Regions from separate parts of the Aminipila butyrica genome, predicted to be linked through region 4. Evidence: riboswitches for the same ligand, from Rfam matches in the RefSeq annotation. Region 4 holds a riboswitch; each other region holds the start of a gene.

Region 1 (3,466 bases), 1.5 Mb from region 4:
ATCCTGATTCAATTCTTCCAGCACCGCGGCTCTCACCTGTCTGGTATACTTAGCCGCCATAGCGAAAGCCAACGTCACTGCTGGCAGAATTAATCGCTCAGCACCGCCCCCGGCAGATACCACCGACAGCAATCTCAGTTTTACCGCTACTACATATAGCAGCACCAGCCCAACCCAGAAGTTTGGTATGGAGATGCCAAAAAAAGTACAGCTTCGGATTAGATAGTCTGTAATTTTATTCTGCTTCACTGCCGCCAGCATGCCGAAAGGTACCGCTACAGCCACCATCATAGCCAGAGAAACAAAAGCCAGCTGCAATGTCGGCCCTAACCGGTTCAGCAGAAGCTCAGCCACCGGCCTGTTCATGGAATAAGATGTGCCGAAATCTCCGCTGAGACAGCCTCTTAGCCAATTCCAATATTGGACTAAAAACGGCTGATTCAACCCCATCGCTTCTCTTGTTTTTTCCAGGACCTCCAAGCTAGGCATACTGCCAGTAGCTGCAAACATGCTTCGCACCGGATCTCCGGGAGCCAGATAAGTAAGACCGAAGGAGATAAAGCTGATGCCTGCTAGAACGATGAGCATTTCTACCAGTCGGTTCCTCAGCTGTTTCCCGCTCACCTATCTTCCTCCTGGGCCTTAGTCAACAGTTCCAGCTGCTCCTCGCAGATTTTCCCGTAGGCAATGACCGTCTCTTGCTTCTGAACGGTTAAGCTGCCAATCTGATACAAAATAACGCAGGTCTCACTTGCCCGATGGACTTCCAGTACCTGTCCAAAATAGTCTCGAATTTCTCCCAGGATTTCACCTTTTTCTGCTGTTTGTCCTGGCTTAAACCGAGGATACCAGCAACCAGCCTTTTCTGCTCCCTGATAGATAGCCTCTGTAATAAGCACTTTTGGAGAAGTATTCTTTTTCACTGTTTCCGAAGCTTCCTGCGCCTCTGGCAAAACCTCCAGCAGCCGAAGAATCCGCTTCACATCCTGCACATCTGCTTCGACCTCTTCCGGAGACCAGCAAGCCATGTTTCCCCGCTCCAGCAAGATACCTGGGATGCCCAAGGCACCAGCGTAATTATAAGCGCCTCCCGTGCCACTCTGGGACTGAACGATATAAGGCACTTGCACCTGGCGGGCCATCTGTTCCGACATGCGGCACACTTCTTCACTGGCCTTCCCCTGGCAATACACATAAGGTGCTAGGGCTTCGAACCCATCACCACAATGCAGGTCTATGTAATAATCAATCTCAGAAAAGACTTCTTTTTCTATAAAGTAACAGATTTGCTGCGCCAAGGTCCCATCAGGGTTCCCTGGAAATTCTCGGTTGAGGTTTTTTCCATCCTCGTAGACCAAACTCATGGTTCGGTGCTCAAAGCCTGTGGTATTCACCAGCGGCAGAATGACGATCCTGCCCGTTATCTCCGCGGGCACCAGGGCCTCTGCTAGGGTAATGGCCGCTTGGATACCTACATATTCCGCATTGTGAATACCTCCGGTCACCAAAACGGTTTTACCTTCTTCCTTTCCGCAGATTACTGTAACTGGCAGCAACACGTCTTCTCTGCCTACAGTCAACAGACCTTGGATTTTAGTGTTTTTATTTTTTAGTTCATCTTTCAGTCTTATTCGTTTCATGATCCATCCTCATCTTTCTCCCGTCTTAAAGACCTCATGCCGTAGTCCCTATGGGGCTTTAACCGAACTTTTTCTTGCTGCCAGCCCACGAAAAAAGGCGACCGCATCATACGGTCGCCAAAAAATTCCAATATAATATAATGGATGTTTCTCTCTTCTGAGCACTTTTCAACAGCCGTAAAAAATTGCACAACTACATACAAGCAGTTCTCCTGACTTAAGTTCATCACCTTTTACGCCTTCCCAGTTTCCCAGTGGCCCTTGTAAAAAGCTCCCTATTACAGTGACGGGTTCGTATTGGATTCTCACCAATTTCTCTATTATTCCTTCGCGGAACTTGCATCTTTGCTTTTTATTCTATTGTTCAATTATATGGTTTATTCTATCATAGTTGCTATAAGGTGTCATATCCACTTTGGCACACCTTTCCGTTCCATTTCGTCACATTTCAACAAAAACCTGTTCTAAAAAATCTTTTGCCAAAGAGGATAAGCCTTCTTTTTCTCTTTTTACATAGCCCAGATAAATCTTGCCGTCTGCACAGGTCACTGGAATGCTCTTGATGGAAAAGGCTTCTTCCAAGGACTCGTTCAGCCGATAAGTCAAATAAGCCCGGTCCGTGTTTTCCAACAGCCGAATCAACGCATAATCACTATTGGTAGTCACCGCGTGTTCTAAATTCTTCACAATACCTAAATTCTGAATGGTGTTTTGCAGATGATGAAACTTAGAATAAGAGTCCTCATACTGTTTGACAAATTGCAGCCCCTGAATCTGCTGGGCTGTAATGATTTCTTCCTTCGCTAAGGGATTTTGTTTTCCTACCTCGAGGGACAGTTCTGCCTCCCGCAACTGAACAAACTCCAGCTTCTTTCTCCTCAGGATATGCTCAAAGACAATTTTTTGCTTTTCGGCCACATAAATAAACCCGATTTCTGACAAGTCTTTTTCCACGTCCCCGATAACCTGGTTCACACTGCCCTCCAGCAGCCGAAAGGAAATAATATTATGGTCCTGCCGCTGACAAAACTCTGCAAAGCTGGTAGACAGATAGTTGCTGGGATTCATGGACACCGACAAAAATTGTGACCGTTTCTCTCGGTTGACACTTTCAATATGATCCATGCGCTTGATAATCTCTAAGGCGTGTCGATAGACTTTCTCGCCCTCCGCAGTTAGACACACACCTGTCCCCCGCCTAGTAAAGAGGGTCATTTGTAATCTTTTTTCCAGCTTTTTTACGACCTTACTCACATTGGAAGGGGTCGTGTATAAAATCTCCGAAGCACTGCTGAAGCTGCCCGCTTCTGCGGCAGTAACTAGGTATTCCAATTGTTTTAGTTCCATGGTTGGCTCCTTCCACCAGTGGCTTTGGCCCTGGCAGCAAAATTCTTATTTAATCATTCCTTCTTGCTTCGTACCATCCAGCATCGATGTCAGCCACCCTTCTTTCCCTTTCCTGAGACCTAAATAATATAAGGCCAAAAATATAAGTGCTGCGTTCTGGAAAAGTTTAGCGGTGTGCCTCCAGAACTCAAGGTCATGCATTTCTTCTGCCGTAATATGATGATTACCAATTAATTGATTGGAAATCCAAGCATTGTACCCTAGTACGCCTATCAGCATAATTAAAAAAGTTACAAAAATTATAAATCTAATTGTTTTCAAATTTATATATTTTTTCAGCACCCCATTATCCCCCTCAAAATTAAAATAGCACAATTGGTCTGGAACCGAGCACTTAGCTATCGGAAACAGAAAAATGGCACCAGACGAGTAATCCTCCAGTGCCATTTGTATTAAAAATTAGTAGTTAATCTTCCGCA
Region 2 (3,466 bases), 830 kb from region 4:
TATTTAATCAGTCCCATAATGGAATTCATCATTCCGCCGACGATGATTCCTGAAAGTACAAGCATCATCATGGAATTGTTCTTTAATATTTTGGGGATGGTTGTGGTCAACATAACGGCTAAGAATCCGCCTAAAAAGGCACAAATCTGTATCAGCCCATTTCCGCCTCCCCCTAAGATTGCACAGGACGCTCCAATACAGGCCCCCGCAGATACCCCTAAAATATCCGGAGAAACCAAGGGATTTTGAAAAATCCCTTGGTATGAAGTTCCCGACAGAGCCAGGGCTCCGCCTACCAAGATTGCCGCCATGATTCGCGGAAGCCGTAAGGTAAAAATAATACTCTCGCACTGATCCGTCCAGGTCTGATGAATCGGAATCAGCTGAGCGAGCAAAATGTTTATCACCTGTAAGGGCATGATATGGTATCGGCCGATGCTGACCGACAACACGACGATTAAACCTAAAAGGGCACACAACATGATGATGAGCAGCGGATAAGGCCATTTCTGTTTTTTCTTATACATCCATTCACCTATCCTACTGGCTTTGTTTATTTGCATCTTCACTTAAAATTAGAGCCATGTCCTTTGCCGATAATTTATAATTAAAATAATCTTTATAATATGCCGTCAATTCTGTTTCCACGTCCTCATCGTTAAAAATATCCGGCTGAATAATCTGTGCCATCCATTTCATCATCAAAGGAGTTTCTACACCTGGTGCATCCCAGCGATATATACCTAAAGGTGTTTTATATACCTTCTTATTTTTTACTGCCGAAATGCTACTCCAATCCTGGCCCGGAATGGTGTTTTTATATAAATCTTCCGGCTCAAATTCATCAAAATTACTTAAAAAAATGATTTCTGGATCCCAGGCTAGAATTTCTTCCATGGTGGCATTACTCTTCACTTGAGACGCAACGTTATCTGCTCCTGCCAGCTCTAAGGCTTCTCGCATAAAGTTATCATTTCCCTGGATTTTTAATTGAGCATCTCGCAAATATAAAACTCTCGGTTTATCTGCCGTCTTTACGGCTTCTTGTTTCGCTTTCATATATTCATAGGTTTTCGTATAGGAATCAATAAATTGCTGGGCTCGTTCTTCCTTTCCCAATAATTCTCCAATGATTTTCATACTGGTCTGCAATTCATCAATGGTTTCATTTTTTATCATAATCGGGGCGATTCCAACTTCCTTTAGCTGAGCAGCTTCCGCCTCCTGATAATCCCAAATAATCATGACCTCTACACCATTCTTTGCCGTCTCTTCCATATTAATCGACAAATCACTGCCTATGCATGCCGTTGAAATATTACCATATTCCGGGTCCATGCTTTCCAGAAAATGACCCTTATATGCTTGCATGGCAGATGGGTTCATCGCACTTAAACGTGCGGAAGAATTATCAATACAATATATAACCGATGCCCAAGGAATGGGCACCACTCCTATTTTTTTTACCTCCATAGGAACTTCAACTTGATTGCCTGCCGCATCCACAATTACACGGGTCTGCACTTTATCTTCTGCCTTTAAATCGCTGTTTCCACAGCCATTTAACCCCACAAGCAAACAAATGCTTAAAACCACTAAAAATAATTTACTAAATCCTTTTTTCACGTTAATTCCTCCTGCTATTTCCTTTAAATAATTCAACAAATAGTTATAATCGCCGTACCCCAGCAGGTTACCATTCCAGTTGTCCATCTTGTTTTCCTCTCATGACACACAAAAACTCCGCATCTTTCGGATACGGAGTTTTATTTTTCTTATTTTAGACTTGAATCTATTCCAAGTATGAAACGATAAAACAAAGCCAAATTCAACTTTCCCAATAATCCGTCAGGTCGTTAATTCAAAACTATCGAAGTATCCTGGCTTAGATTCTCTGTACGCTGCAATGACTTCCCAGAATGATATTCCAGTGTCAATATTCTTTATCAGTTGCAACGACTCCTCTTCACAGTGGCGGTACCGCATCGGATTTTCACCGATTTCCATACAATAGCTCTATCTATTTTTTTCATTGTATCATAAGACAACAGAACATACAATCCAGCCCACAATAGACATTCTCCATTGTGGGCTATCAATTTTTTTGATAATATAATACTTACATAAGAAGAAGAAACCCCAAGAGAGGAGTATTTTATGACATTACAATCCATGAAATATATAATAGAAACGGCTAATCATCAGTCTTTTTCAGAAGCTGCTAAAGTGCTATTTATTTCTCAGTCCACTTTATCCACCGCAATAAAAGAAATGGAAAAAAATCTAGGTATCATTTTATTTTATCGCAACAATCGAGGTGTCACACTGACTGCGGACGGAGAAGATTTCTTAAAATATGCCAAAGAAATTGTTTATCAATCCGAGCAGCTGGAACAGCGGTATCGCTATCGAAAATATCTGCCCATGCGCTTTTCTGTTTCAACACAACGCCTTCCATTTGCCGTACGGTCCTTTACACAATTAATGAATACCTTAGACTTAGAGTCCTACGATATCGCCATTCGAGAATGCCCGACCTACTCCGTCATCCAGGATGTTGCTAACCGCCGAAGCGAACTGGGTATTCTTTCTATCCATCATACTCACCTTCGTTCCATCAAAAAGGTACTTGCCAGCTGTAAGCTCTGCTTTAATGAAATCCATCAGTTAAAACCTTATGTCTTTATTAATGCTTCCCATCCTCTTGCTTCTAAAAAAAGTATTTCTGTGGAAGCGCTGGAACCCTATCCATTTGTCACCTATGATCAAGAAATTGACATATCCCATTTTACGGAGGAAATGCTTTTCTACAAACTGTTGAATAGAAATATACATGTGAGCGACCGCTGCACTAAAATTGCACTGGTTCGCAATGGCACGTGCTTTAGCATTGGTCCCGATTTAACCAACAGCAATGCCGATATATTTCATAAAGGTCTGGGCGAAATAGTAGCAATTCCCTTAAAAGACTTTCCCCACCCCTTACACCTTGGATATATTTCTTTACTTTCTGAGCCCTTAAGCTTATTATCTAAAGAGTACCTAAAATATTTAGAAGCCGATATAAAAGCAATCGCCGGACTATAATATGTAGAAATCATCACATGACGTTCTAGTCCGCAACATTAAGGGGATGGATATGTTTAAGGGATTAAAAATATGGCTGGGGCTATGGGCAGTTCTAGCACTTATCGCTATGTATACAGGGCTGGATACCACGACCTCTGTGATTTTTTCTTATGAAAAAATGTGAGGCAATGTACTTCTTTTCACGCCAGCCTGCGCTATTTTATTTATCAGCATCCTTTTTCAATGGTTAAGCTTTCTCTTCAAGAAACTGCTTGTACCAGGGGTGATTTCTGCTGCCGGTTATTTTCTTGTATTGGTTGTCTTTCTCCCCTATACGCCTTTATCTTGTATTCTCTTAGGCTTTCTCGCAAGCCCCGTAGGCCTTTTTCATTATGCG
Region 3 (3,466 bases), 1.5 Mb from region 4:
ACTGCCAGTATTCAATCATTAGTTTTGAAATCGCTGGCATAAACAAGTGGGGAATGATTACAGCCAGTATAGCTGCTAAAAAAATCAATATACTTACAACCGAATCAACCGTAAAAATGTAAAGGATAGCAGCACTTACCGAAATCATCACCACAAATACTTGCGGAATGTACTGGACAAGAAAAACTTCAAAGGATTCCACTCCATCGGTAACAAGGGACTGAAGATTGCCGCTTCGCCGTCCATCTTGATACGCTGGGCCAAGGCAAAGCAGCTTTTCAATCAACGTCTGGCGAATATTCCCCTTTACTTTGGCCCCCATTTTTTTTACAAACCCCTCTTGGTACCGCATCAAAAACGCTTTAGCCATTATAGCCAGCAGTGCCCCGACAATATAGGGAATAATCTCAAGATAGCTTTTCCTTTCAAAGATAGCCGTGATTGCACCAGCAATCATAAAGGCTTGTAAAAAACCGGTGGCCACAATGGATAAGCCAATCCATACCTTTATCAGTGCTTCTTTCGGTGTCGTTTTAAGAAAAGATGCCAGGCGCAAATACATTCCCATAACTTTTATTTTTCACCTCCAACGAGAAAGGCCGGTGTCAGCGAGTTCAATTCCATCTCCATTTCATCGCAGGTTCTCTGATTAATCGTGGAATCTGCAAATACTTTTGAAAATCCCATGGCTAACATCTTATCCAAATCCCATTGAGGCCGGAGTTTGTCGCTCATAAATAGTTTTTTGCTGATTTCATCCCCTTCCTTCTGGTCTTTGTGCTCATGGAATTTACGCCCATACTTTTGTTTGATTTCTTGCTCTCTGATTTGATAAGCTTTCTTTTTTTCTTCATCAAACAAATGCAGATACCAGCAGGCATCAAACACTAAAAGCCTTCCACCGGGCCGCAGCACCCGCATCCACTCCTCATATGCACGAGAAGGGTCATCCAGAGTCCACGTCAAGTTCCGGCAAATAATCAGATCAAAGGAGCAATCTTCAAACGTTAGATGATGACAATCCATGGAAAGAAGCTCTGCCTCTTTGCCTTCAGCTTGCAAATTCTTTTTAGCAAAATGAATCATGTTTTCTGTCAAATCAATCCCCGTCACTTTATGGTCTTCATCCGCCAGAATAGTAGGAAAAAAGCCTGGGCCTGTACCGATATCCAAAATATCTAACTTTTCCTTTGTCGGAGCGTATTCCAGTACTAATTCCCGCCATGCTTTGCGGTGAAAATCTTTTAGTTCCCTTTCAATTCCTTCGTTGTACCCTTCGGCTTCGCCTTCCCAATAATTTTTGATTCTCTCATTGAATTGCATATTTTTTTCCTCCCTTTTCAATATGACAAAAACAAAAAACGGGCATCAACCAAAAATACGGTTGATGCCCGTTTTGCAACAAAATTTATATGACAGCCTATCCTGTCTCACATCTTCGTAAAAATCCGACGAAATCTGATGTATTCAGTCTGAGCAGGTCTTCCGGCTTACGTATCTCTGCTGCTCTAAACCTTCCCGGAAAATCCAGTGGTAAATATAAAGCAGCTCCACGCTTACGGCGGCGGCTCCGCGGGGGATTTTCACCCTCTTCCCTATTCTCTCGCATACATACTTTATGCGAGCACTCATCTGTGGTAAAATATTCTATTGTAATTTTGTCTTCAGAATATCACAGCTCTCTGGCGGTGTCAATATCTTTTTAATTTCAACATTTTCCGACGGTGCTACCAAACGAAACCATACTTCTGCATTCTATTTGGTTTACAACTTCTCGCCCACAAGCTGCATGCCAGCCTTCACTAACTCCTGTTTAATCTGACTTGCCTGCTGCCTGTCTCTGGTTTCTATGACTACCCTCAGGAAGCAGCTGATAATTGCCATATTGGGGTCACTCCTGTCATGATATACCGCCACAACGTTTCCTCCACACTGACTTATAATCTCACTGACGCTGAGAAGTTGTCCCGGGCGGTCTGCCAGCTCTATGGTGATGGTGGTTCTTCGGCCGCTCATGATTAAACCTCTTGTAACCACTCTATTTAAAAAGCTTACATCGATATTTCCCCCGCTCACCAGGCATACAACCTTTTTTCCATGTAAGTCAAATTTATTAAACATGGCCGCAGCTACCGAAACCGCTCCTGCGCCTTCAGAAATAAGTTTTTGCTTTTCCATCAAAGCCAAAATAGCCGCTGCAATCTCATCCTCCGAAACCACAGCCATGTCATCGACATATTTGGAAATCATCTCATAGGTGATATCTCCCGGGTGCTTGACTGCGATACCATCTGCAAAGGTATTGACAGAATCCAGCGTAATCATGCTGCCTTCTTTCACAGACCGATACATGCTTGGCGCACCAGCCGCCTGCACGCCATAGACCTTGCAAGAAGGATTGAGGCTTTTAATGGCAAAGGCGACCCCGCTGATCAGCCCTCCGCCGCCTACGGGAACGATAACAGCATCGGCGTCGGCAAGCTGATCTAAAATTTCCAGGCCAATGGTGCCTTGTCCAGCGATTACATCATCGTCATCAAAGGGATGAATCATGGTCCGCCCCTCTTCCTGCTGAATCTCTAAAGCCCGGGCATAGGCATCGTCATACGTATCCTTAACCAGACAAACCTCTGCACCATACCTTCTGGTAGCCTCTACTTTACTCAAAGGGGCTCCGTCCGGCATACAAATCATACACGGAATATTGTTTTTCTGAGAGGCCAGGGCTACGCCCTGGGCGTGATTGCCCGCACTACAGGCGATGATGCCTCGCTTTTTATCTTCTTCACTGAGCTGACTAATCTTGTAATAGGCTCCTCTGAGCTTAAAACTTCCCGTAACTTGCAAGTTCTCCGTCTTCAAATAGATGGTGTTGTCCTCACTGAGCCCTTGGGCTAAAATCAAATCCGTCTTCCTGGCGGTCTCCCGCAGAACATAAGCGGCATGATATATTTTATCTAACGTAAGCATAGGCTTTTCCCTCCCGGATTTTTTACCGATACGTCTTAAAATTATCTAATATCTGTGATATACTTAATAGTTAATAATATCATTTTTTCACCAGTTTATCAATATCACATACCTATAGACAGAAGGAGTATTTTTATGAATAAACTGCACGATTTATCCACCGAATTGAATACTATGGCTATATTTCACAGTCTTCTGGAGGATGAGCTGATTCAAAACTTTCAACAGCTAGCCACCTCCACCTATTCCTTAGAATCCAAAGATTGTATTATAGGCATTTACGGCAGCTTTGTCGCAACGCTGTTTAAAAAGACCGAGTCCTTATCTCACTACATCGCAGAATTGGTCTTTAGCCACGAGAATTTTTACATTATCGGCAAAGGGGCAGGCAAAACCTTTCATCCGGTGGTGGAAGCCAGCCTGAAAAATGAGCTGGATGTTCTAAACCGACTGGCGGCTTTGACACCTGAGGATGCACGTGACATCATTAACTATA
Region 4 (3,466 bases):
AGAAGTCCATGGGTTCCAACAAATCTCTACCTTTTAACATCATTCAAGTCTCCTTTCCACATGCACTTATTCTTTCTTCAAAAGAGTATAAATGCGCAAAAAAAAATCTTCCAATATTGGAAGATTAAATAATACAATCATCAGAGGATGATGGTGTCTCTAATTGAACAGATTTTCCAGACAATGGCAACAAACAAATCAATTCAAAAACCGAAGGATACTCCGCCTCATTTTCTGCCGGGAGGGCAAAAACCTCGTTTTCTTTCACGTACCTCTCATAAGACATCAGCATATGTATCGCTCCTTCCTAAACACCATTTTTCACCACCAAACGAGTTTTGTCTCGTTCTGTCGCGCCTAAATCTTTAGTATAATACCATGCATACCGGCAGGTGTCAATAGAAAAACCCATGGCAAAATGATGTATTTTATATTCATTTATTTCAGAGGTTTCAGAAAATTTTATCCCAGCCCCCAAAGAGGCTGGGATTCATCTCATATGACACAGAGATTCAGTGGTTCCCGAAAGGGCTCTTCCCCCTCTAGCAAATCCTCATACCTCTGAGGCCGTTTAATCTCTTTCACCGTATCGTTCTTTTTGATCATGACCACTCCTGGCCGCGGCCTGCCATTGAAGGAAGGCAGACAGGAGTTATTATAGGCGCCCGCATCCATAAAAGCTACCAAATCTCCCGCTGTCATACTGTTAGGCAGCCAGGCACCCCCGGAGGTTTCAGCCGCCAAGCCGCTGATTCGGTACGGCATGCCATGCTTTTCAGTGATTTTATTAGCACACAGCAGCTGACCGTGTTCCAGCCTCTTCTTCTGCGGTCGTCCGCTCCCCATGCCTTCAAAGCCTTCATCCAGAACCAGCCAGTTTTCGTTGAGATTTTTCCGATACTTCTCATTGACCACACTGGTGAGTAAAATACCCGCAGAAGCGGCAATCTTTTTACCTGGCTCAATAATCAACTCCACTCCCTGAAAGAAATCTTGCAGAGGGTCTCCCGCCCACGTCTTTACTTTTTCCATGCTCAGTTCCTCTGCCACCTTACAGGCAATTTCTTCTAAATCTTCTGGTGACATGCCGCCTCCCAAGTTCAGCGTACGAGGAATGAAGCCGGTGAGCTGATACATCTTCACCGCCGTTTCCAGCATAGCAGCAAAGGCTCCACGAGCATCCTCTGGCTTATCCAGTCCCTTTTGCAGCTGTAAGTGGTAGCCCCGCAGCCGGATATGCTGCTTGTTCTTCTGAGACATGCGGATAGCAGTCCTCAACTGTTCAAAAGTAATGCCAAATTCACTTTCTGGGATGTTCTCCCCTCGTGAATCCTGACCATAATAAGAAGAATCCGGCGCTACCATCAGGGCGATATTAACCGGCATATCCAACTCTTGCGCAATCTCGGCAATCCTAGTCAGCTCATAGATAGAATCCACATTAATAGCCTTCACACAGCTGCGGATGGCCAGCTCCAGCTCTGTTGCCGTCTTGCAGGCACCCGTAAAAATAATTTGCCGTCCTTCAAAACCAGCCTGTAGGCCTTTAAACAACTCTCCGCCCGAATTAACCTGCAAATTACAACCCGCATCTCGAATGACCTGTAGATTCGCCAAGGTAGATTCGCATTGGGCTGCATAGTGAATGCTTGTTTTAGCATATGCGGTGCGAAAAGCTACGATGACTTCATTTACGTTCTTGCGCAACTCTCGTTCAGAAAAGATGTACAGGGGCGACCCATAGACTTCAGATAGCTTTGTCAGATCCCTGCCGTCAAAATACAAGTGCTCGTCTTCTACTTTAAAGATCTTGTTTTCAAAAATGTTCATGTGCGACCTCCCGATCCGTTGTATAAATAGCCCCGCCTTATAAACAAAAAAACTGCGACAAAAAATCGCAGTCCGTTTTACTGTTTTTCCTTATTGTCTGCCGACAGTCCATGTTACCCGTGGATCGGCGTGCTTCTCATGCAGGTCTCCTGACTCGTGTATCCTCATTTCTTCTCGCCTTCCCAAGCTAACGCTCAGTGGCTATCACCCTCTTTTCAAGGGTAAATCTTAGAAGAAACTCCTCACTCACAGTGGCGGGTCCATTCTGGAATTTCACCAGATTCCCTCTTAGTCAGATATTGCCTTTGGGCAATACTGAAACATGGAAGTGATATAAATTTACTTCATTCATCATATCACACACGCCAGTTCCTTTCAAGGTATATTTTCAAATAAATCCTGCTCATACGACTTATAACAAGATTCACTGGTCCATCAAACCGTATTTTACTTTAATGCGGTCCAGCTTTTCCAGCATAGACTGGGACATGAACCACAGGAAGATGACCGTAGCCGCTGCGTGGACTAAATCAAAGGGAAGTCCCAGAACATAGGCTGCGACGAACATTGGCCAGGTGGGATTGGCGTTGTAGGTCAGCACCGTGGCAGGATTCATCAGGCCGCCATAAATCACTAACACGGCTAGGCCGCCAAATACGCACAGCGGTAAGCGGCCTCTGAGCAGCAGGCCTTTGCGGAACAATATCCCCGCTAAAAATCCGATCACCCCCATAGCAAACATCTGCCATGGCGTCCAAGGCCCTTGTCCATACAACATATTGGAGGTTAACATGGTGATAGCACCTACCAAAAACCCAGCCTCCCCGCCGAAAGCTACGCCGGCGATGATTACCATGGCTGCCACTGGTTTAAACTGAGGCAACATGAAAAAAGCAGCTCTTCCGGCCACCCCCAAGGCACACAGCACTGCCAGAATGATTAACTCTCGGGCCTGAGGCTTGCGCCCCTCAAAAGCCAAGACAAAAGGCAGCATAGTTTCAAGGATGATCAATAAGGAAATAAAGTAATATTTCCGATCACCAAAGTAGAATACCCCCACGTAAAGGGTCAGGGGAATGGCCAGCAGAATCATCACTGCTGCGGCTACTGTCCGCTTGGACAACCTGCGCTTCTCTTTCTGAATCTGGATGACCTCTATCGGTTGTTGGCTCCGCTGGGAAATGGCCAGCGCTAATACCACCAGAGAGGCGATAAAATAGATACTCTGTTCCAAGGGCTCCAGCTGGATTATCTGGGATCCTTGCAGCGCTACATAGGCCAGAGTCAAAGCGCAAATTCCCGCTGCTCCCGCTAAAATCCGCCGCCATAGAGGCAGCTTGTGACTTTTTGGGGCTTGGTTTGCCTTCTCTACCACCTTATCCGGCCTATACAAATCCTCTGCTGGCAATTGTGGTCCAGGGGGCACCTTTCCACCGCAGGCAAGGATGACATCCTCAGCGGCCACCGCCTCCGGCAGCAATTGACGGGCCATACGGTTTGCTGCGGTGGTGTAAAAACTATTTCCAGAAAAGAAAGCCCGCGGCGTATCCTCGGTAACAATATTTCCATCAAAAAACATCGCGCAGCGATGGGCATATTTAGCACAGAATTCGATGTCGTGGCTAACCATGACCAG

Evidence for each region. A riboswitch is a leader RNA that binds a small molecule or an ion and turns the genes downstream of it on or off. The one in region 4 is predicted to bind cobalamin.
Region 1: linked by a shared signal. The riboswitch ahead of Ami103574_RS01195 (M14 family metallopeptidase) and the one ahead of Ami103574_RS10050 (diaminopimelate decarboxylase family protein) in region 4 are both predicted to bind cobalamin.
Region 2: linked by a shared signal. The riboswitch ahead of Ami103574_RS13945 (ABC transporter substrate-binding protein) and the one ahead of Ami103574_RS10050 (diaminopimelate decarboxylase family protein) in region 4 are both predicted to bind cobalamin.
Region 3: linked by a shared signal. The riboswitch ahead of Ami103574_RS01525 (class I SAM-dependent methyltransferase) and the one ahead of Ami103574_RS10050 (diaminopimelate decarboxylase family protein) in region 4 are both predicted to bind cobalamin.

What each region holds. Positions count from the first base shown of each region.
Region 1 is NZ_CP048649.1:257,161-260,626, reverse strand. It holds gene nikB (nickel ABC transporter permease) at 1-624, opposite strand, end outside; gene Ami103574_RS01195 (M14 family metallopeptidase) at 621-1,640, opposite strand; gene Ami103574_RS01190 (hypothetical protein) at 1,637-1,870, opposite strand; cobalamin riboswitch at 1,826-1,996, opposite strand; gene Ami103574_RS01185 (LysR family transcriptional regulator) at 2,082-2,987, opposite strand; gene Ami103574_RS01180 (hypothetical protein) at 3,033-3,329, opposite strand; gene rbr (rubrerythrin) at 3,447-3,466, opposite strand, start outside.
Region 2 is NZ_CP048649.1:2,950,703-2,954,168, forward strand. It holds gene Ami103574_RS13940 (FecCD family ABC transporter permease) at 1-527, opposite strand, end outside; gene Ami103574_RS13945 (ABC transporter substrate-binding protein) at 541-1,713, opposite strand; cobalamin riboswitch at 1,876-2,005, opposite strand; gene Ami103574_RS13950 (LysR family transcriptional regulator) at 2,158-3,087, shown strand.
Region 3 is NZ_CP048649.1:322,742-326,207, reverse strand. It holds gene Ami103574_RS01530 (ABC transporter ATP-binding protein) at 1-568, opposite strand, end outside; gene Ami103574_RS01525 (class I SAM-dependent methyltransferase) at 574-1,323, opposite strand; cobalamin riboswitch at 1,459-1,647, opposite strand; gene ilvA (threonine ammonia-lyase) at 1,765-2,970, opposite strand; gene Ami103574_RS01515 (ATP-binding protein) at 3,106-3,466, shown strand, end outside.
Region 4 is NZ_CP048649.1:2,117,210-2,120,675, forward strand. It holds gene pyrB (aspartate carbamoyltransferase) at 1-40, opposite strand, end outside; gene Ami103574_RS10050 (diaminopimelate decarboxylase family protein) at 496-1,830, opposite strand; cobalamin riboswitch at 1,953-2,171, opposite strand; gene Ami103574_RS10055 (ATP-binding cassette domain-containing protein) at 2,255-3,466, opposite strand, start outside.